DNA from 3 places in the Butyricimonas sp. RTP31003st1_G1_RTP31003_210430 genome. Region 1 is predicted to be linked to each of the others. Evidence: riboswitches for the same ligand, from Rfam matches in the RefSeq annotation. Region 1 holds a riboswitch; each other region holds the start of a gene.

The links. A riboswitch is a leader RNA that binds a small molecule or an ion and turns the genes downstream of it on or off. The one in region 1 is predicted to bind cobalamin.
Region 2: it holds a riboswitch for cobalamin, as region 1 does, so the genes downstream of both, AB5542_RS06300 (TonB-dependent receptor) here and AB5542_RS11150 (ABC transporter substrate-binding protein) in region 1, are expected to answer to the same signal.
Region 3: it holds a riboswitch for cobalamin, as region 1 does, so the genes downstream of both, AB5542_RS18445 (4-hydroxyphenylacetate 3-hydroxylase family protein) here and AB5542_RS11150 (ABC transporter substrate-binding protein) in region 1, are expected to answer to the same signal.

Annotation. Positions count from the first base shown of each region.
Region 1 is NZ_JBCOSQ010000031.1:21,449-29,216, forward strand. It holds gene AB5542_RS11130 (ATP-binding protein) at 1-201, opposite strand, end outside; gene AB5542_RS11135 (ATP-binding protein) at 293-1,843, opposite strand; gene AB5542_RS11140 (ABC transporter ATP-binding protein) at 1,941-2,696, opposite strand; gene AB5542_RS11145 (FecCD family ABC transporter permease) at 2,693-3,646, opposite strand; gene AB5542_RS11150 (ABC transporter substrate-binding protein) at 3,942-5,030, opposite strand; cobalamin riboswitch at 5,197-5,403, opposite strand; gene cobO (cob(I)yrinic acid a,c-diamide adenosyltransferase) at 5,482-6,000, opposite strand; gene AB5542_RS11160 (hypothetical protein) at 6,048-6,701, opposite strand; gene AB5542_RS11165 (hypothetical protein) at 6,972-7,658, shown strand.
Region 2 is NZ_JBCOSQ010000014.1:53,463-61,230, reverse strand. It holds gene AB5542_RS06305 (aminopeptidase C) at 1-350, opposite strand, end outside; gene AB5542_RS06300 (TonB-dependent receptor) at 741-3,098, opposite strand; cobalamin riboswitch at 3,204-3,405, opposite strand; cobalamin riboswitch at 3,586-3,796, shown strand; gene AB5542_RS06295 (TonB-dependent receptor) at 3,849-6,062, shown strand; gene AB5542_RS06290 (sirohydrochlorin cobaltochelatase) at 6,062-6,988, shown strand; gene AB5542_RS06285 (PepSY domain-containing protein) at 6,996-7,768, shown strand, end outside.
Region 3 is NZ_JBCOSQ010000079.1:10,287-18,054, forward strand. It holds gene AB5542_RS18435 (acetyl-CoA hydrolase/transferase family protein) at 1-194, opposite strand, end outside; gene AB5542_RS18440 (NifU family protein) at 194-523, opposite strand; gene AB5542_RS18445 (4-hydroxyphenylacetate 3-hydroxylase family protein) at 501-1,964, opposite strand; cobalamin riboswitch at 2,319-2,522, opposite strand; gene AB5542_RS18450 (phosphoglycerate kinase) at 2,743-3,936, opposite strand; gene AB5542_RS18455 (tetratricopeptide repeat protein) at 4,165-5,622, shown strand; gene AB5542_RS18460 (nucleoside deaminase) at 5,628-6,062, shown strand; gene ruvB (Holliday junction branch migration DNA helicase RuvB) at 6,152-7,177, shown strand; gene AB5542_RS18470 (sensor histidine kinase) at 7,386-7,768, shown strand, end outside.

The sequences.
Region 1 (7,768 bases):
CAACTCCTTTTTTCCGAGAAAATAGGCATCGAGCGTGGAGATTAACAGGCTCTTTCCAAAACGACGCGGGCGACTGAGAAAGTAATAACTTCCTTTTTTCACCAGTCGGTAAATCAAGGCGGTTTTGTCAACGTAAGCATAACCTTCTTTCCGGATTTTCTCGAAATTCTGGATACCTATAGGATAAATTTTCTCACTCATGTGCGTTCGTTTATGGATAATAATAGAACAAAGATATTCAATTTTATATGATTATCGAAGATAGCTATGTTTTAAAAATTAAAGATACTGGTTATGACTCCACGATCCATTTCTCGATATTCCTTGTTTTCGAACTGAAGTTCACGCCAATTTTAAATATCTTGCGTTTATCTGATTGGAATGGTTGAGCGTAATGCTTGTCATGGATTTGTTGCAAGGCCTCTTCTGCACTGCCATTCAGTTTAAATTCCATGATGTAAATGTAATCGTTGGTTTTCAACACGAGATCCACACGTCCCTCGGAAGTGTGATACTCGACTTCCGTGTAAAAACCTACCAGCTTGAAGATGATAAAAAGCACGTTTTGATAATGACGTTCTTGTTCGCTGATCAGCTCGTAAGGAGTATCGGCCAGAAAACTTTTCAATCTATTGAAAAAGGCATCCAGTTGCCCTGTACGTATTTCACGAACGAATTTTTGTATTTCAAATGGAGCCTCAATTTTGTTGAACCGGGTGTAAAAAGGCATCAGGAAATTGATAAAACCTTCCTCCACTTCTTTGTTTGGAAATCCTAGGCGATATAATCCGAATTCTTTGTCATAGCCTTTTATCGTGAGGTACCCGCTCTGGAAGATCACGGGGATAGGCTGTTCGTCCCCGTAAATACTATTCAATACGTCTGAGCTGGTTTCTTCGGATGCCATGCGTTCCAGGTCATAATGATTGCGTTTCAGCAACTCCACGAGATAGGTGGGTGTACCCGTTTCGAACCAGTAATTGCCAAAATCTTTCCGCTTGAATGCGCTTAGCAGACTAAACGGATTGTACATGCCGATAGAATTATGCGTGAAGTGATACCCGTCATACCATTTTTCCAGTTCCGCGTTGACTTCATCGTATGTCATGCTTTGAACTTTGGCAAATTCATGTAATTCTTCTTCTAAATTTTCATGTATTTCTTGATTGCTGACACCGCAAAGAGTGACATATTCGTTCCACATGGAAAGATCTTCCAGGTTGTTCAGGTCACTGAACACGCTTACCTTTCCGAATTTAGTCACGCCCGTGAGCATGGCAAATTGGATACACCCGTCCATGGTTTTAAGTACACCATAGAAAGGCTTTAGGGTGTTACGGTATTCCCGTTGAAGCTCCTCGTCGCCGATAGCTTGTAACAAGGGTTTGTCGTATTCGTCAACAAGGATGGCAACCCGTTGTCCGGATTGCTTGTAGGCTCGTTCCACGACACCTTTGAAACGTAAAGCCAGGGTACTTTCCCCGGCACCCGTGCCAAACACCGTTTCCCACTTCACGAGAGCCTCGTTCAATATCTTGTCCAAGCTGTCGGGGGCATCATATTTCCCGATATTCAGGTCTATATGCAATACCGGGCGTTTCACCCAATCTTTTTCCAGTTTTTCTATTGCCAACCCTTCAAACAAATCCCTTTCTCCCCGGAAATAGGCATCGAGCGTGGAAATCAACAGGCTCTTCCCAAAACGACGCGGGCGACTGAGAAAGTAATAACTACCCGTTTTTACCAGTCGGTAAATCAAGGCAGTCTTGTCAATATAGAAATAACCTTCTTTTCGGATTTTCTCGAAATTCTGGATACCTATGGGATAAATTTTCTCACTCATACGCGTTCGTTTATGGATAATAATAGAACAAAGATACTCAATTTTCTATGATTATCGAAAATGAACGACAAGTTTAACGCCTCTCTTAAGCAGCCTTTCATCGGACACGGATACGCAATTCTTTCGGGTCGAACGTGATGGTTTCGTTCCGGAACAAGCGTTCGATATGACCGCTGTTGATCATCTGTCGCGTGGGCAGGTAATGCAAATGCGGGCGATCGATCAAGGCGATGGAATCGCAGAGCGTGAGGGCAATATCCAGTTCGTGGGTTGAAAAAAGGATACATTTGTTTTGCTCGTGTGCCAGCCTTTGCAATAAAACTCCCAACTCGTAACGGTTCGGTAGGTCCAGAAAAGAGGTGGGTTCATCAAGCAGGATGATGGGGGTGTCTTGTGCGAGAGCTCGGGCGATCATGATTCGCTGGCATTCCCCGTCCGACATCTGGTCCATTGTTCGTTCGGCATAGGCCGACATATCGAGTAATGCCAGGGATTTATCAACGATTTCCCGGTCGCGTGGTTGCAGTCGTCCTACCCAGTTCGTGTAGGGAGCCCGCCCGAGGGCAACTACATCCCGGCATTTCAGGTTAGGAATCCGTACCTTTTCGGTAGTCACGAAACTGACGGTACGAGCCAGTTCCTCCGGTCGCAACCCGGCAAGGTCTTTCCCGGCCAGCAATATTCGCCCGGACTTGATTTTCCCTAACCCCGCCGTGGCCCGTAGCAAGGTACTTTTCCCGCTACCATTACGTCCCAACAAGGCGATCAGCCCGCCCCCGTCCAAGTTGGCCGACACCCGTTCAAGTAGGATTTGTTGCCCGTATCCCAGTGTTAAAGATTCCAGTTCTATCATGCCGGTCGAAGGTTTTTATACACCACCCAAATAATTACCGGGATCCCCAGCAGGGCGGTAATACAATTCACGGGTAGCACGAGTGTTTTAGCAATAATATCACATATCAACATGGCCACGACTCCCAGTAATATACTTCCCGGCAAAAGCGTCCGGTGGTCCGCGTCATTAAACAACATACGGGCCACGTGAGGCACGGCAAGTCCGAGAAAGCCTACCGGGCCGCAAAATGCCGTCACGGTTCCGGTCAACAACGTTGTCGATACGAAAATAAGCGTTCTGGCGCGCCGTATATTCAGTCCCATTGTCTGGGCATAACTCTCCCCGAGTAAAAGAAGATTTAATGCCTTGATACAATAAATCGAGAGAATGACGCCCACGCAAATCACGGGAATCATGATAAATAGTTTCGTGGTCGTGACGTGTCCCAGGGAGCCCATCGACCATAGGAAAAACATTTTCAATTGCTCGGCAGAACTCAAGTACTGTAAAATCTGTATGATAGCTCCCGCGATGTAACCGATCATCACTCCCATGATCAACACCCCAAGGATATTTTTCACGTAACGGCTGATGATGGCAATCAGTAACAGGACCATGACGGCCCCGCCCCATCCGGCCCCGACAATACCTACCGACTGCCAGAAACCGGAATGTGCCAGTCCTAACAGGGGAGCTCCTAGGATAAAGAAAGCAACGCCTAATCCCGATCCGGAACTTACTCCCAGCAGGTAGGGGTCTGCCAGCGGGTTCCGGAAAACGGTCTGCATCTGCAAGCCGCTTATCGAAAGCACCACGCCGATCAGAACGGCCACGATCACCCTCACCAATCGAATCGACAGCACGATATTCCGGGTTGTCATATCCGTCTCGTTACCCGTGAACACGTTCCACACCTGCCCGACGGAAAGTGCCGAATCTCCCGACACCAAATCGAGTGCGAACAGCACGAATACCAGCAGGCTCAGGAAAAGGAATATGATCGAATTGCGTTTCACGATATAATTGAAAATTGAAAATGGACAATTGAAAATGACATCACTGTTGTTAATTTCTTGAGTTATGATTTTAGATTCCAGCCGTACGGGGTGACGCATTAACTACCCCCTCTAACTCCCCCTTACACAGGGGGAGGATACGCTACATTGTAATATCGTAGCGCCTTCTCGCGTTCGTCTCTCCCTCTGTGTAAGGGGGAGCTGGTGGGGGTAGATGCTTTTTTCATTCTAAACTCTAAATTTTAAACTATTCCAAGTGCCTGTAATAATACAAATCCTCCGTCACCAGTTCCGGGTGCAGGATTTTGATCAGGTCCCGGAGTACGATGTCCGGGCGTACAACAGCCGATTCCCAGTAATCATTTCCCCCTTCGGGCGTTAAGCGCAAGTTATTATTATAGACCTTGTTTTCTTGGATGGCTTTCGCGTCCTTGAATTTCGGATTCATGATCTTTAACTCGTCGAGAGTCGTTGCCATACCTACATTCAACCACACGTCAGCCTCGCGAATCAACCCGTAGGCTGTTTCCAGTCCGATGGGTTCGGCCCCGTTAGAGGTGTTTTTCTTGTAAATATAATCCCCTCCCGCGTCCGTGATTAATTGTGCCACGTAGCTTTTCGCGGAAGGCATGGCCCAACTGTCATTCCACGGTGTGTTCAGCATGACGGTAGGACGTTTTTCCACGTTTGCCGTTAACTGTTTCATGTTGTTATAACGTTCGGGAATCTCTCTAAATACTTTTGTACCTGCTTCCCGGCTGTCCGTCAATTCGGAAATGGCAACCAGCCATTCGGCCTTGCCCAGCGGAGATTCTTCCAGGTATTCTCCCACGTACATATAAGGAACATTCAATTCTTTTAGTTTGTCCGTCACGGTTGATTGTGCGTCCCCGATGCCGTATAGTAATACAAGATCCGGGGCCAACCCGACAAGAAGTTCATAATTTATTTCCGCCCCCATGTCTTTTATGGTTTCTTTGTGTGCAAGGACATACGGGTTGGAAACATAATTCATTCCGGAAACTCCTACTACCCGATCCACTTGGTTAATGGCATCCAGCATGGCGATGTAAGTGGATGACATACATACAATTCGTTTCGCTCCTGCGGGAATAATCACACCGTCAAAATCTTTCGGTGCCTGCTCCCCGTTCCGAGCCACGAAGTAGGACATTTCAACGCCTTCCGCTCCCTGCCAGGGGTTACGCACGTGAATAATCGTGCTTTCCGTGTTATCAGCTCCCATGATGTCGAATCCCGTGGCGTATTCCGGTGTGTAAACTTCCTTCGTGAAGGCGCTTGTGGACTTTGTTTTCGTCTGACAACCGGATAGCATCAGAAAAACGATAAACGTGAATAATAATAGTACTTGTTTCATATGTAATAGTTTTTATAAAACTTCGAGAGAGATATTTACGCGAGTGGGAAAAAACTGAAACGGTAAATCAAAAACAGAATGACCTTGCCATCTATACCTGATTACCATCTGAATCCCGCAGATGCAAATCTGTCCCGATCATAGCAGGTCTTCTGACTTATCCCTTTTATCGTGCCTTCCCAGCATTCTAACCAGTGGCAAACGTACGATAAACTTTTCCTTTAAAAGGGGGAAATACAGCAACGGGTATTGTTCCGGATTTCCACCGGATTCCCTTTTTCATTCAACACAACACGAAGTGGTGTATGAAACTATGACGGTGCGAAAATAGGTTGTAATTTTTAATTAGGCAATAAATTGTATAGAAGATTTTTATTTCATTGGTATGAACCGCTGTTAGGCGAGGTTTTCAATGATCAATCCCGTTACGGGACAGGACGCCAAGCGAATAATAGTGTTTCACTTCTTGCATATTTGTTACGAGGTCTGCTATATCGATTAATTCCTGGGGTGCATAACGTCCGGTAATTACGATTTCCGTGTGAGGGGAGCGTTGGCGGAGAACATTTAACACTTCTTCCAGGGAAAGCATGGAGTAATACAGGGCAATTGTCAGTTCGTCCAAGATAACCATATCGAATTTACCTTCCATAAGATGTTGGCGACATATTTCCAGCCCTTCGTGAGCTGCTTGTATATCTGCCGGGGTGGGTTCTTTTTCAATGAAGCAGCCTTCTCCGAATTGCTGGATAACAAGGTGGTCGAACAAGGGTTCTATGGCTGTTTCGTTATATTTCATGCTCTTGACGAATTGCCCGATGAAAACACTTTTCCCGGCACATAAAGCCCGGACGGCCAGTCCGAAGGCTGCGGTTGTTTTCCCTTTCCCGTTTCCCGTGTAGATATGGATGTATCCTCTAAGTGTCATATCCTTTTGATTTTAAGTTTTTTGAGGGTAGGAGAGTTGCATGGACATTACACTCCCGCGTACACGCTTGGAGAGAAACGGGTGGTATCTTTATTGCCGAAAAACAAGTAGAGATGCAGGGGTGTCCCTTCCGGTTGTTTCGCTGCCGGGATGTCCACGGTCACTTTGCCGTCGCCCCGGAACGAGTTAAGGCACGTGATCATTTGCGGGGCGCGGGGTAAGGTCCCGTAAAAATATCCCACGTACACTTGATCTGACACGCTCGCTTTCGGGCAGTCAATGTCATTTTCCCAGTTTAGGGTCACGGACCATCCTTCCCTTGTGACACTCGTGATTACCGGTGCGTCCAGTGTGCCTGTCGAGAATCGGAATGTCGGGAAAGCCCATACCCCTTCTCCCGGGCGAAAACATCCCCCGTTTTGAGAATGGAATAAGGAATCGCTTTTATTTATTCCCATCTCCTTGGCCATGAGTTTCCATATCGGCAAATCCCCGATGGCACGACGGTAGATTCTCCACATTTTACGGGCTTCCGTGAAACGGCTGGAGGATTCCTCTTCCCCCTCGGTTCTTGTTTTTTTAGGACTCCGTCGTGATTTACAGGCCCGAACTTTGTTGCCGTGTCGGTAATAGGTTATCCCGTCAATCCGGATAGAGCCTTGTGCCAGAAGAGCTACAGGAATAGATAATGTGTTTTCCATGATAATAATTATTTGATAATCAATCGTGTATTAATTCATGAGCAAAAGTAGATAGAATATTTTTAATACGCAAATAAAACTCTTTTAAAACGCTATTATATATAGCGCTTTAATAGGGATTTAATAGCGTTCTAATAGCGCTTTATATGAAAGTGATCACTTATATCTCATGAATAATACATGTAATAATTGATTTATTTAGCTTGAAAATGTAACTACATTGGTTTATTTATGTATCTTTGCTGGCGAGGAACATAAAAATAACAGGATATGGCGGAATTTGTAAATCCACTTGGAAAGATTCGGGGTAAGTTCGGTAACGTGATCACTTACGGGGGACCAAACGGGAAAAATTATTGCCGGGGAACAAGCATCTCGCGTAAACCGAGTCAGGAACCGCAAAAACGACAGTCCGCGGCTTTCGGGGCGATAACGGAACGGAAAGTATGGATGAGAAATGCCGTCCAGTTGGGATTTCCCGGAGGGAATGGTTACCCGAAAGGTTTTCGGGGATTTACTAGTGCGAACGTGATGGATGCGGTGACCGTGGAGAAAGCAAATCCGGAAAAACCTTTCAATAGCCGTAAGAAGGCAGTCAAGGAATTTAACGGGGTGATCAACTACGAGAAATTACGCATGGCAGCGGGGGCGTTGGTGATCCCAGAAATTCGAACCGAGGTTGATATGGAAAATCGGAGAATCTTTTTCACTCACGAGAAGGAAGAAATCGAGTCCGTTGATTGCTTTCTGGATGATAAGATTTATGCCGTGCTTCTTTGTAAGACAAAATATATTTGTCGTGTCGAGGAGTTGGGACTTCGGGGAGAGACGATAGAAAAAAGCGTGAACTTTTCAGAAAAAATAGCCGGGGGAGGCCTTGTCATTTATGCCTTTGCTAAAAATGCCGACGGGAAGGATGTTTCCGATTCGGTATGCTTGTGGGAGGCTGAATCGTAAATGAGCGATAGGAGATACGAAATATGGTGGAATTTCGTTTTATGAAAACGATAAGTCATAACGGGTTGTGTTATAATCATTCACAGTCATGTTAGGTCTCTATGAATGAT
Region 2 (7,768 bases), on a different contig from region 1:
GTCACATCCGAAGAGGCTCCTCCCACCGCAAAATTCAACACCCCGTGCAAGCGAACATATTTATCCGCCTTATCCGAATAAGCGTGTTTCACGAAATACATGGCCGACAAATTCACCGAATCTTTTCCCATTCGCATCATTTCCGACTCTAGGAAAGAGGACGTTGACCATGACCAACAAGTCCCGGCACGATACTGATCCTTCACGGACGTAGCGGGCAATCTCTTAATATCTGTAAACTGGTAGCCTACAGGCTTTGTCGTGTCCTGTGCTGTCGTATTTTGCTGCGCATAGGCCATCATGTACTCTCCGAAAACGAGGGCGAATAAAATAAATGCTGTTCTCTTCATATCTTTTATATTGATTGTGATTTAATTGTCTGCCTGCAAAAGTATAAAAAGAACCGCAAAACAAGCTGACAAGCTGAATATATTTACGTTAGCCAATAACAAAAAGAGAACTGCCTGAACAGTTCTCTCTATTACAAAATAAACTCCTCCGACCTTCGGCCACCTCCTCTATAAACAGAGGAGGAGCTGGTGATTCTTCCCAAAAACAGGGAGTATTTCAGCTCTCCCTCTGTTTATAGAGGGAAATCGGCGAGTAAGCGAGAACAGACTGAGAGTTTACTCGTTGTCTGTCGAGCGAGAGCCGATTCGAGACTGCTTGCAGGCTCAATACCCCAAAGGGGGAGGGAGTTTGACATCCTCCTTGACTTCTTTCAAATTCCCTTTCTTTAATTAAAAAGTATAGGAAACCGATGCCTGATAATTCCGGGGTTTCGCCATGATCGTGGTTCTCTCGAAATATTCCTTGTCAAACAAGTTGTTAACATTCAATGCCAGTGTTACGTGATTCTTGATCATGTAGAAAATACCCGCATCCATCAACCACAAGGCCGGATCGTACAACCGGTTATCTATATTCCGGAACACCTTATCCTTGAAATTCCCACTTAAATGGAATGACAAATTCTTTAGCACCCCGCGCGGTATCGTGTAATCGGCATAAGCGTAGAATGTCGTACGAGGCACACCCGTGGCACGAACATTTTTATTCTGTTCCTTATATTTAGAGAAACGTCCGCTCTCGGCAATTTCCCGCAAACGATAGTCCGACCAACCGAGACCTCCCGTAACTTGTAAAGTCGGTAACGGACGAACAACCACCTCAATATCAAAACCTCGCGAGTCGGCTCTTCCGACTTGTCCCCGAATACTCTTCTCGGTAGCAACACCATCCACCAACACCGTCGTGTCACCCAGACTCTTCACGATATTATACTTACGAATATAAAATACACTCGCATTAATATCCACCATCTCGTTCAAGGTGTAACGTACACCGACTTCCGTGGAATACCCTTTTTCCGGCTTGAACACTTCGCCCCCATCCTCGTCAGGATTGAACTCGTTACCCTTGCGGTCCAAATACATCACGGTAGGACTATATGTTGTGGTTACAGGATTGAAATAAGAAGAAATAGAACCGTAGAATGACAATTCAGGCATAGGGAAATACACGACACCCACCCGATACGTGAATGCCGAGGTCTCCACCTCTTTCCATTCTTTCCTGTTCTTCGTTTCATATTTCTGTTTCCCGTCGTCAATCGTAGCACTTGATGTTTTCCGGCTATACAAATCCACACGTCCCGAGGCCATCATCTTCCATTTATCATTGAATTCGATCACGTCATGCAAATAAATTCCATGCGTTCTCTCCGTGCGCAGAGAAACGGCTGAAACTTTCGTGTCCCACCATCCCTGCACGATATGCGGGTCCCGCACAGGCAAAAGTGCATCCAAACCGGGCCCCCACAAATCGTCATCTCCATAACCGTTATACTGGGCGAAATCAAAACAATTGTACGTCCATCCCAACGTGTAGTTATGCAACACGGAACCTGTCTCGAACTTCCCGGTCAACTCGATCGTGTTATTCACGTTTTTGTGGTCCGGATTAAAATTCAACGGATTCTGACGGGCAGCATTTCCTCGTTGAACCGTATCCAAGTCAACATACACCTTCTCGTCTTCTGACTTATAATAATACCATTTATATATCGGGTCCTTAGAGGTACGATAAGAAAGCCCCTCAATACAATGATAATCCAAATCACTGTGGAAATAGGAAAAACGTTCTTTCAACTTCATCCAATCCGTGATCTGGTAAACGTATGACACAGACATATCCCATACTTTCCGTTTCATGTAATTATTGGCAAAGTCATTATAAACCTCGCGGTAATCCGCCTCCGGGTGGCGATCCCCCTTCAGCGCATACGGTTTGTCTCCGTCCACGTAGAACATATCACCGGGCATAACGGGTGCAGCCCCGATCTCGGTCGTGTAATCATCATCGGCATAACTACCGGTCACATCAATACGTCCCCACTTTCCTAAATCAGCTCCCAAAACACCATACACGGAAAAACGATTTGCATTCACCTCACGCCATCCGTCACCCGTTGAATAATTGATATTGGCACGATATTCAAGAGGTCCCACAAGTTTTCCCCCGAAACCAAGAGTAGCCCGTCTCTCATCCCAGCTACCATAACTGATACGAGCGTTAGCCGAAAAATCGGGAGACGCTTTCTTGCGCACGATATTCAACACTCCGCCCATAGCCGAATGTCCGGCCAAAATAGCGGCGGGTCCTTTCAACAATTCGATAGACTCCACGGCAGCCAAATCCCCGTAAGGCACGTTATTATTCAACGTCCGCTCATCGCGAATCCCGTCAATCATAACAACCGCACTCCCCTGGCCGCGAATAGAAAACTGTTGAAACTGCCCGTATTGCTTGTCTTTCGCTACAATTCCCGGCAAAAACTTAACGGCATCCATCAGATCAACAATTCCCTTCCGGTCAAGCATCTGGCTAGACAACTTGCTCACCGTTATCGGAACGAAACGTAAAGGCACATCCAATCCCAACAAATCAATCCTCTTCTTTTTCTGCATCACATCCACCTGATCGATACGGAATAAAGAGTCCGTGATACTCTTTTTCTTTCGCTTATCGTCCTCTTGAGCGAAAAGCGAACCGACGCACACAAACAGCAACAATGCTAATACAACAACTTTTTTCATACAACTATATATTAATAATGAATAAGCATTATTAACATAGTCTTTTGGGCAACATGAGTTTAAGGTAAAATCCATCTTTTTCCCTCTCGCTTTTTTTCCCGAAAGCTATGGTTTATCTTGTTCGGCAGGTCTTCTGACTTGTTCCGGATTTTGTTGCCTTCCCAGTTTATAACCAGTGACATTTGAAGTACAAAACCCCTTGTATAGGAACTTACAGCTGCGGGTACAGTCCCGGATTCACACCGGATTCCCTATTAAGCATCACCTCCATGACCGAAGGCTCCGCACCAAAACATGGCGCGAATGTAATATATTTTTTTATATTATACTTTTCAACATGATTTTTTTATTTCCATAATTCAATCATCATAACAAACTGACAACCAACCTATATAATAAAAACTCCAACAATATCCTTAACGAATCTCTATACCTTCTCCAGGTATCATTTTTCTCACCCAACCGTAACCTTTTGTCAAAAAATATATACATTTGTGCCGTCTTAGGTGATGTGTTAATGCTCAATTAACATACAAGAGGGAAACCGGTTAGAATCCGGTACAGTGCCCGCTACTGTGATGCCCGTTTCTCCCTAACGAAGAGATTCAAAGAAAGGTTCTTACACCACTGTTCGTAAGGACGGGAAGGTATCTTTCTTAGGCGTAGTCAGGAGACCTGCCGAGACAAACATAGGTAATAGCGTATTCTCGGGGCCAGGAATACTATTATAAACTTTAAAACTTAACCCGAATGAAAAGAATTGTAGTACTGACTACATTATTCATGCTGACTTTGGCAAGCGTCTCGCTAGGGCAGATCACGTTGAGAGGGAAAGTGATCGATGCAAAAAGCGGGAAAGCACTTATCGGGGCCAATGTACGATTAGTCGGAACAAGCATCGGAATCGCCACGAACAACAAGGGCGAATTCGTCCTCGAAAAAGTTCCCGACGGTACCTACACGCTCCGGGCCAGTTACTCCGGTTACGAAGTCAGTTCCATAAAAGTCAGTAGTAGCAAAAGTGACATTCTGTTCCAACTGAAAACATCACTGATCAACCTCGATCAAGTCGTTGTTTCGGGAACGGGAACTCACCGAAAATTAAAGGACTCACCAGTCCCCGTCGAGGTCATGACAGCCTCGGACATCAAAAAAGGTGGAATCTCCACCATCGAGGATGCCCTCGTGATGCTAAATCCCTCGTTTAGTTTCCGCCCAACGGCTATGAGTACAAACATGACCCTTAACGGAATGAAAGGAGATTATATCCTCGTTCTCGTGAACGGGAAGAAAATGACCGGAGACATTTCCGGTTACGTTGACCTCTCCCGGATCGACATGGGTAGGGTAAAACGAATCGAAGTCCTTAAAGGTGCAGCCTCCTCCCTCTACGGATCGGACGCTATTGCGGGAGTGATCAACATTATCACAGATCAGCCGCATGACGCCCTGAACATCGTGTCCACGACCCGATTAGGAGGCAAGGGCAGTTTTATCGAGAACGTCAACGCAGACATCAACGCTGGCAAATTCTCGTCCTCAACCTCTTATCAAAGGCGCCAATCTGACGGCTGGCAACTCAGTAATATCACAGAAGATAGTGTACCTACCCGTCGCAAAGTGTCTGATAAATTTCACTCGGACATCGTGAACCAACGTTTTGCCTTCGATCCATCAAAAAATCTGAACTTGTACGTGGAAGGAAGTTACTTTACCAAAGAACTCGACCGTCCCGTGAACAAGGATGCTAAAGACCCTTCCGGATTCGACTATGATATGTCATACGAGAACTACGCTGTGGGATTGGGGGGAAAATATCTGTTCGGTAATTCCGCTTATATTAGCTTGGATGTCAACGCCAACAACTACGAGTACTACAAAGTATACACCCGTGCCATCGAGTCCAAGGGCGACACGACCACCCACGTCGGAGATGAAATCCTGACCAAACGTCAACGCTACTTATCTACCAACCTAAAAGGAGTATTCAAGATCGGTAAGTACAACAAAATTTCCATTGGAACCGAGTACATCAAGGACTACTTAAAGAATCCCACCGATCTGGCGGAGAGTAAAGATGTCTATACGCTGGCTCTTTATGCACAAGACGAGATTCGTCTTTTCAAAAAACTCCAATTAGTACCCGGTTTCCGTTACATCTACCACGAGGCATTCAAGAATCAGTTTACGCCCAAACTTTCAGCCATGTACAGCCTAGGAAATTTCAACTTCAGGCTCTCTTACGCGGCCGGATTCAAGGCTCCCTTGTTGACGGACCTCTATTATTATAAGGAATCTGCCAAGAAAGGAAAATTAACCGTCGTTATCGGGAACCCCGATCTGAAACCGGAGAAATCGAATTACTACGCTTTCAACACGGAATATGCGGGAAAGTACTGTAACATCTCCGTAAACGGGTATATCAATGACCTCCGTAACGTTATAGAGTCAAAGAAATTACCCCTAACACCGGAAGACGAAGCCAACAAGGTCACTTCCCGAGAAACTTACGAGAATCTGGACAAAGCCCGGACACAAGGAGTTGATATTTCCGTTAACAGCTACCTCGGTGCGGGATTTTCTCTAGGTGGTGGATATAGCTACGTGGATGCCCGGGATAGGAAAACCAAAATTCGTTTGGAAGAAAGCATCCGTCACTCGGCAACCGTCAAGGCGAATTACATGCACGAATGGACAAACTATCGTCTTAACGTGAACCTAAACGGACGAATTCAAGGCAAAAAATTCGTGAAAGCCAAAGAGATTGACGCACCCAAGTACCAAATCTGGAATCTGACGACGAACCACTCTTTCTCTCCCGTGGGTATGTTCCTTTTCGAAATCAACGCGGGAATCGAGAACCTGTTCGACTATTCCCAGAACCTGCCTTACGGCTCTAATCTCGGAACATTAAGTCCGGGAAGAACATTCTTTGCAAGTTTAACTATTAGATTTAAAAAATAATGAAAACAATTATCATCATACTATCCCTCTTTATCAGTCTTAATGTATTAGCCCACGGTGGCGGTGGTTTCAAACATTCCGATATATTCAAGACCCTCGGTCCTAATGACAAAGTAGCCATTCTCATGGTTCACTTTGGTACAACTCACGATGACACCCGAGCCTTGACCATCGATGCCATCAACAAAAAAGTGGCACAAACATTCCCCGGAGTGGAAGTACGTGAAGCCTACACTTCCCGCATGATCATGCGCCGTCTGAAAGAAAAAGGAATAACCAAACCCAACCCGACGGAAGCCATGAACAAACTGATTGCCGACGGTTATACCCACTTGATCCTTCAACCCACGAACATCATCGAAGGAATTGAAATGGAAGCCCTGCAAAAAGAAGTTGCATCATACCAAACGAAGTTCAAAGACATTCGCTTAGGGACAGCCCTTCTTCATTCTCCCGAGGATTACCAAGCCGTGGTAAAAGCGATTGCCGCATCAATCAAGGACAAGGAAAAAGGGGATTGCGTCTTCGTGTGCCACGGGACCTACCACCCGGCAAACTCAACCTACGGGATGCTCGACTACGTGATGAAAGCCCAAGGACACAAGAACTACCACGTGGGAACGATCGAAGGTTACCCCACGATGGATGATGTAATCCGCGAACTCGAAGCGAATAAGGCAAAAGAAATAACACTTGTTCCTTTTATGTTCGTAGCCGGAGATCATGCCAAAAATGACATCGCCGGGGACTGGAAAGACGAACTGGAAAAGAAAGGCTATAAAGTAAACGTCCTGCTCAAAGGACTGGGAGAATATCCCGCCATACAGGAACTTTTCATCCAACACGTGAAATTCGCCACCAAACACCAACGGGAAGACATCACCGTGAAGAAAAAGAAATACGAGAAAACAGACGATATAGACTAACCCGCCCATGTTAACCAAATTGTTTATCCATATCCACCGGATACTGGGATTAATTCTCTGTATCCTGTGCTTTTCATGGTTCATATCCGGAATCGTGATGATCTACCACTCCTTTCCTCGTGTAAGCCAAGAAGATCGGTTCACTCGTGCGGAAATTCTTGATACGAATGGCTTGCCCGCCATCCAAGACGTGTTACTCCGTCTCCCTGCCAAAACGCCAACCCACGGCCTCTCTCTGAACAACCCGTATGGAGATCCCGTATTCAGTATAGGAGGGGGACGCCAAAGCGTTGAGTTATACGCAGACACGAATGTCGTGGCTCCCGTTATTAACTACGCACTCTGTGAAAACCGGGCTGCTCGTTGGTGTGCCGATCGAAAGATTACCCGGGTGGATACCTTACGCACCCTCGACCAGTGGATACCCCTCGCCCACAACAAGCGGGAATTTCCCATCTACAAATTCTACTTCGACGGTCCGGAAAAGTACCAGCTTTACGTCTCTTCCCGAACCGCCAATATCCTGCAGTTTACCGATTCCGACAATCGTTTCTGGGCATGGTGCGGGGCCATTCCCCATTGGGTGTATTTCACCGTTATCCGAGGTAACCAGAACTTATGGACACAATTCATGTACTGGGCATGTTATCTCGGAATGTTCATGTGTTTTACCGGATTCGTTCTCGGCATACGTTCCTACTGGCTCGCTCGCCGGAAAGGCTTTCTCCGTTCCCCGTACAAGAAACAGTGGTTCAAATGGCACCACATCACGGGCTTCTT
Region 3 (7,768 bases), on a different contig from region 1:
GCTCCATCGCCAAGGCATAGCATATGGTATATTTCCACGTTATGGAAATCGTCTTTGTGTGCCACGAGAGCTTTGGTGATTTCCTGAGGAACACCTGCTGCATGGGCAAAGACAACCCGGTCGTTGTTCCGGATGGCCTTGATTGCTTTCTCGGCTGTGGTTAGTTTTTGTGTATAAAGTTCTTTCCAGTTCATCATCTATCTGTTTTATTGCGGTTGAGAATCTGACGAGCAAAGTCTAATATACCGGGATCTATTTCGTTCACCAGAATGACTTTCCCGATCTTGTTTCCCATTTGTTCCGAGAGAATGCGTTGCACGGTCTGTTCAATCGTGATTTGTGCGGCAGGGCATCCCTTGCAGTTGCCGAGTAGAGCAACCCGCACGTCTTTCTCGCGGATTTCCCGAATAACAATATCCCCCCCGTGGTCCTGGAGGAGAGGGCGAATGTGTGTTTTTATGATCTCCTCCAGGTGCTTCCACAGAGTCGTGGGGTCTTGATTATTTCCGGTTCTTACTTTCATCGATCCGGGCAATTTGTTTTGCTAATTCTTTCTTGTTTTCGAGGTTTCCTTGCCGGGCAATCATGATTCGTTGTGCTTGTGGGGAGCCGGCTCCGTGCATGGATTCCGTGCGGTAGCCTACCGCCGCGGTCCCGAGCGTGATGTTCTCGATCAGGCGAAGAATACGCATCCGGTTTTCAGTGTCAGTCCCCGTGGCTCCTTGCAGGTATTTTTTTACATATCCACCGATATACGGGTCTCTTAAATCTTGGGCTGAAGGCATGGTTACCATTAATCCCCCGGCAATATCTTCCGCGAGTCTGGCAATTTCATACGGGAAACGAGTCACGTTCTGTTTGCAGACATTGGCAAGTAGCAAATTGATCTGGTAGTTGCCCGCCAACGTGGGTTCTCCTTCTGCCGAGCAGGCGATTCCGCACGAGTAAAGGGTTTCGTTGAGGTGCATCATTTCGATGAGCTTGTCCTTGATATGGTTGGCTTTAGGTACTCCATTGTAGTCTGCGGCGAGAGCGGCAGCACCGATAAGTACGTCACCTACACCGACTTTACATCCCCCGTAGGATTGTCTGTGATAACCGGCAAAACGCTCTACCATCATGCCTGCAAATTCATATTCTTTACACATGAAAATTCGCTCGTTGGGGACGAATACATCGTCAAATATCACAAGAGCTTCATGTCCACCGAATTGTGAATTTCCCAAGTCGAGATCCGCGTCTTTTTCCATTTTGCGGGTATCGCAGGACTGGCGTCCGTAGATCATGAGTACGCCTTCCGCGTCAGAAGGTACGGCAAATGAAACAGCGTAGTCTTTATCGGATTCTTTCATGGCTACGGTCGGCATAATCAAGTGTTCGTGGGAATTGACTGCCCCGGTTTGGTGAGCTTTGGCCCCGCGAACGATAATCCCGTCCGGGCGTACTTCCTTGATGCGAAGATATAGGTCCGGATCTTCTTGTTGTGATGGAGAAAGACCCCGGTCTCCTTTCGGATCGGTCATAGCCCCGTCGACAGTGAGATCGTTGTCTTGTACATATTTCAAGTACTCTATGAAACGTTTGTGGTATTCCGTTCCATGAGCTTGGTCAATTTCGTAAGTGGTGGAGTAAATGGCGTTGAAGGCGTCCATTCCAACGCAGCGTTGGAAACAAGCCCCGGTTTTCTGTCCGACTAAACGTTGCATCTTTACCTTGTTGATCAAGTCTTCGGTGCTTTGATGCAGGTGGCAGAAACGATTAACTGTTTTTCCGGTAAGATTGGATTTTGCCGTCATGAGCGTCTTGTACTCATCTTTTTCAGCCAATTCATAAGTCATGGCCACTGCATTCATGGACGGGCGGATCATCGGGTGATCTACGGGATTGCTGATTAGTTCTCCCATGAAATAGACCTTCAGGTTTAGTTTCCTGAGACTCTCAATGTACTGTTCTTTTGTCATCATGATCTTTGATATTTTATTAGTTGTAATATTTTGAATAAAGAAAAATTGCAGTAAATAAAAGCCGTTTGCTGTCTGTTACAGGGGAGAATTTGAAGGGAAGAAAGTGAGAAGGGAAAGGATACAGAGGATCGAGGCGTATGTTTGCCGTTGAAGGGGTAACATTCGCTGTCTCTCGTTGCCATCATAGAGAAACATTTTCTTTTTCTCGTTGAAAAAGAATTAATTACGTCAGTATAAATATACTCACGCTGTAATGCTCCTTTGTTCATAATGTTCCATCCCGGGGGACGTCAACACAATTTTATTTTTATGAATAACTTCGCACATCTCCTTTACCCCAAATCCCCAGAGTAACGGATTTATATTTTGTCAGGCAGGTCTTCTGACTTGTTCCGGAATTCGCGGCCTTCCCTTTTCTTGTTGAAAAAGTGACCATTAGAATGCGAAAACCTTTTTAAGAACTTACAGCTGAGGGCACAGTCCCGGATTTTCACCGGATTCCCTATTCAATCTTTTCCCTTGCAGGGGGAAGAGATCACCATGACGTCACAAAGGTATATAAATATAATTGTATTCCTACTTTTTTTCTGTAATTTTTTAATGGATGTAAAAAAGCTTAGTCCGTTAATTTGTTAATGAGGTCTTGATGGAGACGTGTAGAAATTCGAGAGAATAGGTAATAATGATTTAATGGTGGTAAAGTCTCAAAGAAGAAATTTTCTATATAAGAAAAGTGACCGGAATTTGCTCCGGTCACGATTATGATGTTTGGTGAAGTTTATTTTCCTCGAATAGCCGTGATTCCCGGTAACTCTTTTCCCTCGATGTATTCGAGCAGGGCACCACCTCCGGTGGATACGTAGCTGACCCTGTCGGCCAAGCCGAATTGGTTGATGGCGGCAACAGAGTCGCCACCCCCGATTAAGGAGAAGGCGCCGTTTGCTGTGGCTTTCACGATGGCATCAGCAATGGCCTTGGTTCCCACGGCGAATTTTGGCATTTCGAATACTCCCACGGGGCCATTCCAAAGGATTGTTTTGGATTGCTCGATGACCTTGGTGAAGGAAGCAATACTTTCCGGGCCTACATCCAATCCTTCCCATCCATCGGGAATTTCCATGGAAGGAACGATCTGGGTGTTGGCGTTATTGTCGAAAGCGTCGGCAGCGACAGTGTCGGTTGCCAATACAAGATTTACACCTTTTTCTTTGGCTAGTTTCATGATTTCAAGAGCCAGGTCGAGTTTGTCTTCCTCGCAGATAGAATTGCCGACATGACCGCCTAATGCTTTTTTGAACGTGTAAGTCATTCCACCGCCCAAGATGAGGTTATCCACCTTATCCATGAGGTTCATGATAATATCGATTTTGGATGAAACTTTGGAGCCTCCCATGATGGCCGTGAACGGGCGGGTAGGGTTGTGCATTACTTTATCCACGCTTTCCAATTCTCCTTGCATGACGTAGCCGAATAGTTTGTCATTCGGGAAAAATTTGGCAATAACAGCGGTGGATGCGTGAGCCCGGTGGGCTGTCCCGAAGGCATCGTTGATCCAAACGTCGGCTAAAGATGCCAGTTTTTGAGCGAAATTCTCGTCTCCTTTTTCTTCTTCTTTGTAGAATCGAAGGTTTTCCAACAGGAGAACTTCTCCCGGTTTCAGGTCTGTTGCAGCTTTTACCGCACTTTCCCCGATGCAGTCATCGGCGAACTTCACGGGTACACCTAACAGTTCTTCCAGGTGTTTCTGGATATGTTTTAATGAAAATTTGTCTTCCGGTCCGTTTTTCGGGCGTCCGAGATGAGACATCAATATTACGGAACCTCCTCCCGTCAACACTTTCTTGATCGTGGGAACGGCTGCCCGCATACGGGTGTCGTCCGTGATCTCGAACTTTTCATTTAAAGGTACGTTGAAGTCTACGCGGATAAGCGCCTTCTTGTTTTTAAAGTTGTAATTATCAATTGTCTGCATAGCAATTGTTATTTTAATGAGTAAATTACTTAATCAAAAGATAAAGGTAAGGATAAAATTATTTAAACCAAAAAATATGCAGGAAGGAATTTAGTGGATGTACAGGATGAAAAAATGTGGGTGAAAATTTGTATCACTCACGGAAAATTTGGATTTTTACCTTCAATAAAAATGTGCATGGTAGTGAATAGACTATTAGCTTGGTGAGAGAAGACAAAATTAGCAAGAATGAGACGAGTTGTAATCATAATATGCATGGGGATAACAATTTTGTTTTTGTTGTCTTCTTGTCGGAAAAATGAGAAAGCGAAAACAGCAGAATTGTGCAGGGAGTTGGAGAACTCTGTGATGTTATCGCCTGCGTTTGATTCTTTGGTAAAGGTGTCTATGGGGTTACCTAATTTTTTCCGTTCGAAAGTATTGTTGACCGCGGGAAGTTGTTATTCCACTAGGGTGGAGCAGATGCAACAGGCTCGGATTTACTTACGGGAGGCCTACCGGATTGCCCCGCGGGACGTGAAGAATTTAGTGGCGCTGGAATTAACCCGGCTTTACGGTTCTTTGATTTTGCGGGATAGTTGTGTGGAAGAGGCCATTCGTTTTATCAGCCGGGTGCCTTCTAAGGTGGTATTTACCCGGGAGGAAGAGGCTAAATTCTATTACTTGGGAGCTTGTTTTTTTAAATCGATCGATATAGACCGGGCTTTTAAAGCCGTGGATCAGGCATTGTCGTTGTATCGGGGACTTTCGGATACGGAGGGGGAGATCGAGGCTTATCGCTTGAAAGCAACTTTATACGGGGTCTTGCAAGAATATGAAGAACAATATGCTTGTTACGAGGAGGCCTATCGCCTTTTACGACGATCAAGATTCCGGGATAAGGTGAAACCTTTTTACGAGCAGATGGCGGCAAGCCTGAAAAAGTTGGGAAGGCATGAGGAGGCGTTACTCTGGTATGAAGAGGTTTTAAAGGAATTGCCGGATTCAAGTAGGCTTGGACGTTACGGGATTCAGGTAGCCGAGGCTTATTCCGGGTTGGGGTATCACGAAAAGGCTCGGGAGATATTGAGGGGCGGGTTGGTGAATGAAAAACGAGGTGGAATGCGTAACGTGTTGCTCACTCGTGTAGCCGAATCTTTTATCCAGGAGGGACTTCGGGACTCGGCTTTGATGGCGTTAAAAAGTGCGATTGACTTCTACGAGATATATGCTCGTGAAAATCAATTGAAGGTTCCCGGTGTGATATTCATGAATTATTTAAGGTATGGGCGTTGTTTGTGGGAGATGGGGGAAAAGGATGAGGCTGTTGCGTATTTGGAAGATATTAGTTATAAAAAAGCAGAATCTCCGGAGAGTCAATTGGCTCAGGCCCGGGTGTTGGAATTGTTGAGTGAATATCACGAGGATATGGAGAACCGGCAGGCGTTTTGTGACGTCTTGCATCGACGGGATTCAGTTTTGGAGTTGTACGATTCCTTTTATGATAACGGACGTTATCGTCAAGTGTTGAAAAAATACAAGAATCAAAAATTTCTGCGGGAGATCGAAGAGATGAACCGGAAACAGGAGTCTGCCAATTGGTGGTTGGTGCTGGCATTACTTGTGACCGTGGGACTGATCGTTTCGGCCTTGATATATACCTGGGTTTCGTGGGGAAAAGAACGAGAGTATAATAAGAGAAAATAGTATTTATGGATAAGCACGAGATATTCATGCGGAAAGCGTTGGAAGAAGCCCGCTTGGCTGAAGAAGAAGGGGAAATCCCGGTTGGAGCAGTAGTCGTTTGTAAAGGTCGGGTAATCGCCCGGGCCCATAATCAAACCGAGCGTTTGAATGATGTGACGGCACATGCGGAGATGCTTGCCATCACGTCCGCGACTTCTTTATTGGGAGGAAAATATTTAAATGATTGTACCCTGTATGTCACGTTAGAACCGTGCGTCATGTGTGGTGGTGCGCTTGCTTGGGCTCAATTGGGAGAATTGGTGTACGGGGCTGCCGACCTGCATCGGGGGTATGCCCGGCTTTCTCCGTCCGTGTTACACCCGAAGACAAACGTGGTTACCGGAGTTTTAGAGGATGAATGTGGAGAATTGGTAAAAAATTTCTTTGCCAGAAAAAGATAATTAATTTATTCTCCATTTACCATTTTCCGTTTTCAATTGTTTTGTTGTACATTTACGAATTGAATAGATTGTTATTAATGAAATAGTACATGGGTAATTTTGATATAAGGACCGGGAATGTGCCAGATAGTGAGAAAGAACTGGAGAAGGCTTTGCGTCCGTTGAGTTTTAGTGATTTCCAGGGGCAAAAGAAGATCGTGGATAATCTGGAAGTCTTCGTGGAGGCGGCGAAGATGCGGGGTGAATCTCTGGATCACGTTCTGTTGCATGGCCCTCCCGGATTGGGAAAGACAACCTTGTCGGCTATTATTGCTAACGAGTTGGGAGTCGGGATTAAGATTACTTCGGGTCCGGTGTTGGATAAACCGGGTGATTTAGCGGGGTTGTTAACTAATCTGGAGCCGAATGATGTGTTGTTTATTGACGAGATTCACCGGTTAAGCCCGATCGTGGAAGAGTATCTTTACTCGGCGATGGAGGATTTCAAGATTGATATTATGATAGATAAAGGGCCGGCTGCCCGATCCGTGCAGATCCAATTGAGTCCTTTCACGCTGATCGGGGCGACCACGCGTAGCGGCTTACTGACAGCCCCGTTGAGGGCGCGTTTCGGTATCAATAGTCACTTGGAATATTATGATCTCGACGTGCTGACGGGGATCGTGGAGCGCTCGGCAGCTATTTTAAGAACAAAGATCACGAGTCAGGCCTCGAAAGAGATCGCGTCCAGAAGTCGCGGGACGCCTCGTATTGCTAATGCCTTGTTGCGTCGGGTACGGGATTTTGCCATGGTGAAGGGAAACGGGGTGGTTGATCTTGAAATCACGACCTTTGCGCTGGAGGCTTTGAATATTGATAAGTTCGGGTTGGATGATATGGATAATAAAATCCTGTTGACGATTATTGATAAGTTCAAAGGGGGGCCTGTCGGTTTGACCACGATTGCAACCGCGGTCAGCGAGGATCCGGGAACCTTGGAAGAGGTTTACGAGCCGTTCTTGATCAAGGAAGGTTTTCTGAAAAGAACTCCCCGGGGACGTGAAGTGACGGATTTGACCTACAAGCATCTGCGAAAGAATCGACGAACGGATGACTGGCAAGCCACGTTATTCTAGCTAATTCCGGAGGATTGGGAAAACGGGAAGTGTTGGATAAAATGATAAATTCAAAAGTTTTATTAACGTTAAAAGTGGGCGAAAGCGGGGTTTTGACTTGTTTAATTTGCGGTTTGGATAAAATTTTGAAGAGGATCAATGAGTTATATTTTTGTTAAATAGTATTAAGCCTGTCAATTGTTAAAATGGATTTGTTAAATTTGCGTGTATGAGAAAGCAACAGATAATCATATTAGGAATTGTGTTTGGTATATCCTTGCTGGGATTGATTATTCTCCAGACCAGTTATTTCCAAACGGCTTACGAGGTGAAGAAGGAGCAATTCTTCTACTCGGCTAACCGGGCCATGGATGATATGGTCGATTATATCCGCAAGCAGGAAGAGGCGGGAAGGCTTTCTGAAAGCAGGAATCTGTCTGAGGTCAGAAGTCGGGGAGTGGAGATTGATGCCCCGATCTATATTGACCCGAAACGTCCGATTGCCGTGAAAAATGATCCATCGGCAGTTGCTAATTCGATGCTTAATTTGATTGATGATGATTCGGAGGTGAAGGATGTCAGTGAGTTTGTGGGAAGTAAGTTCAAGGAGGA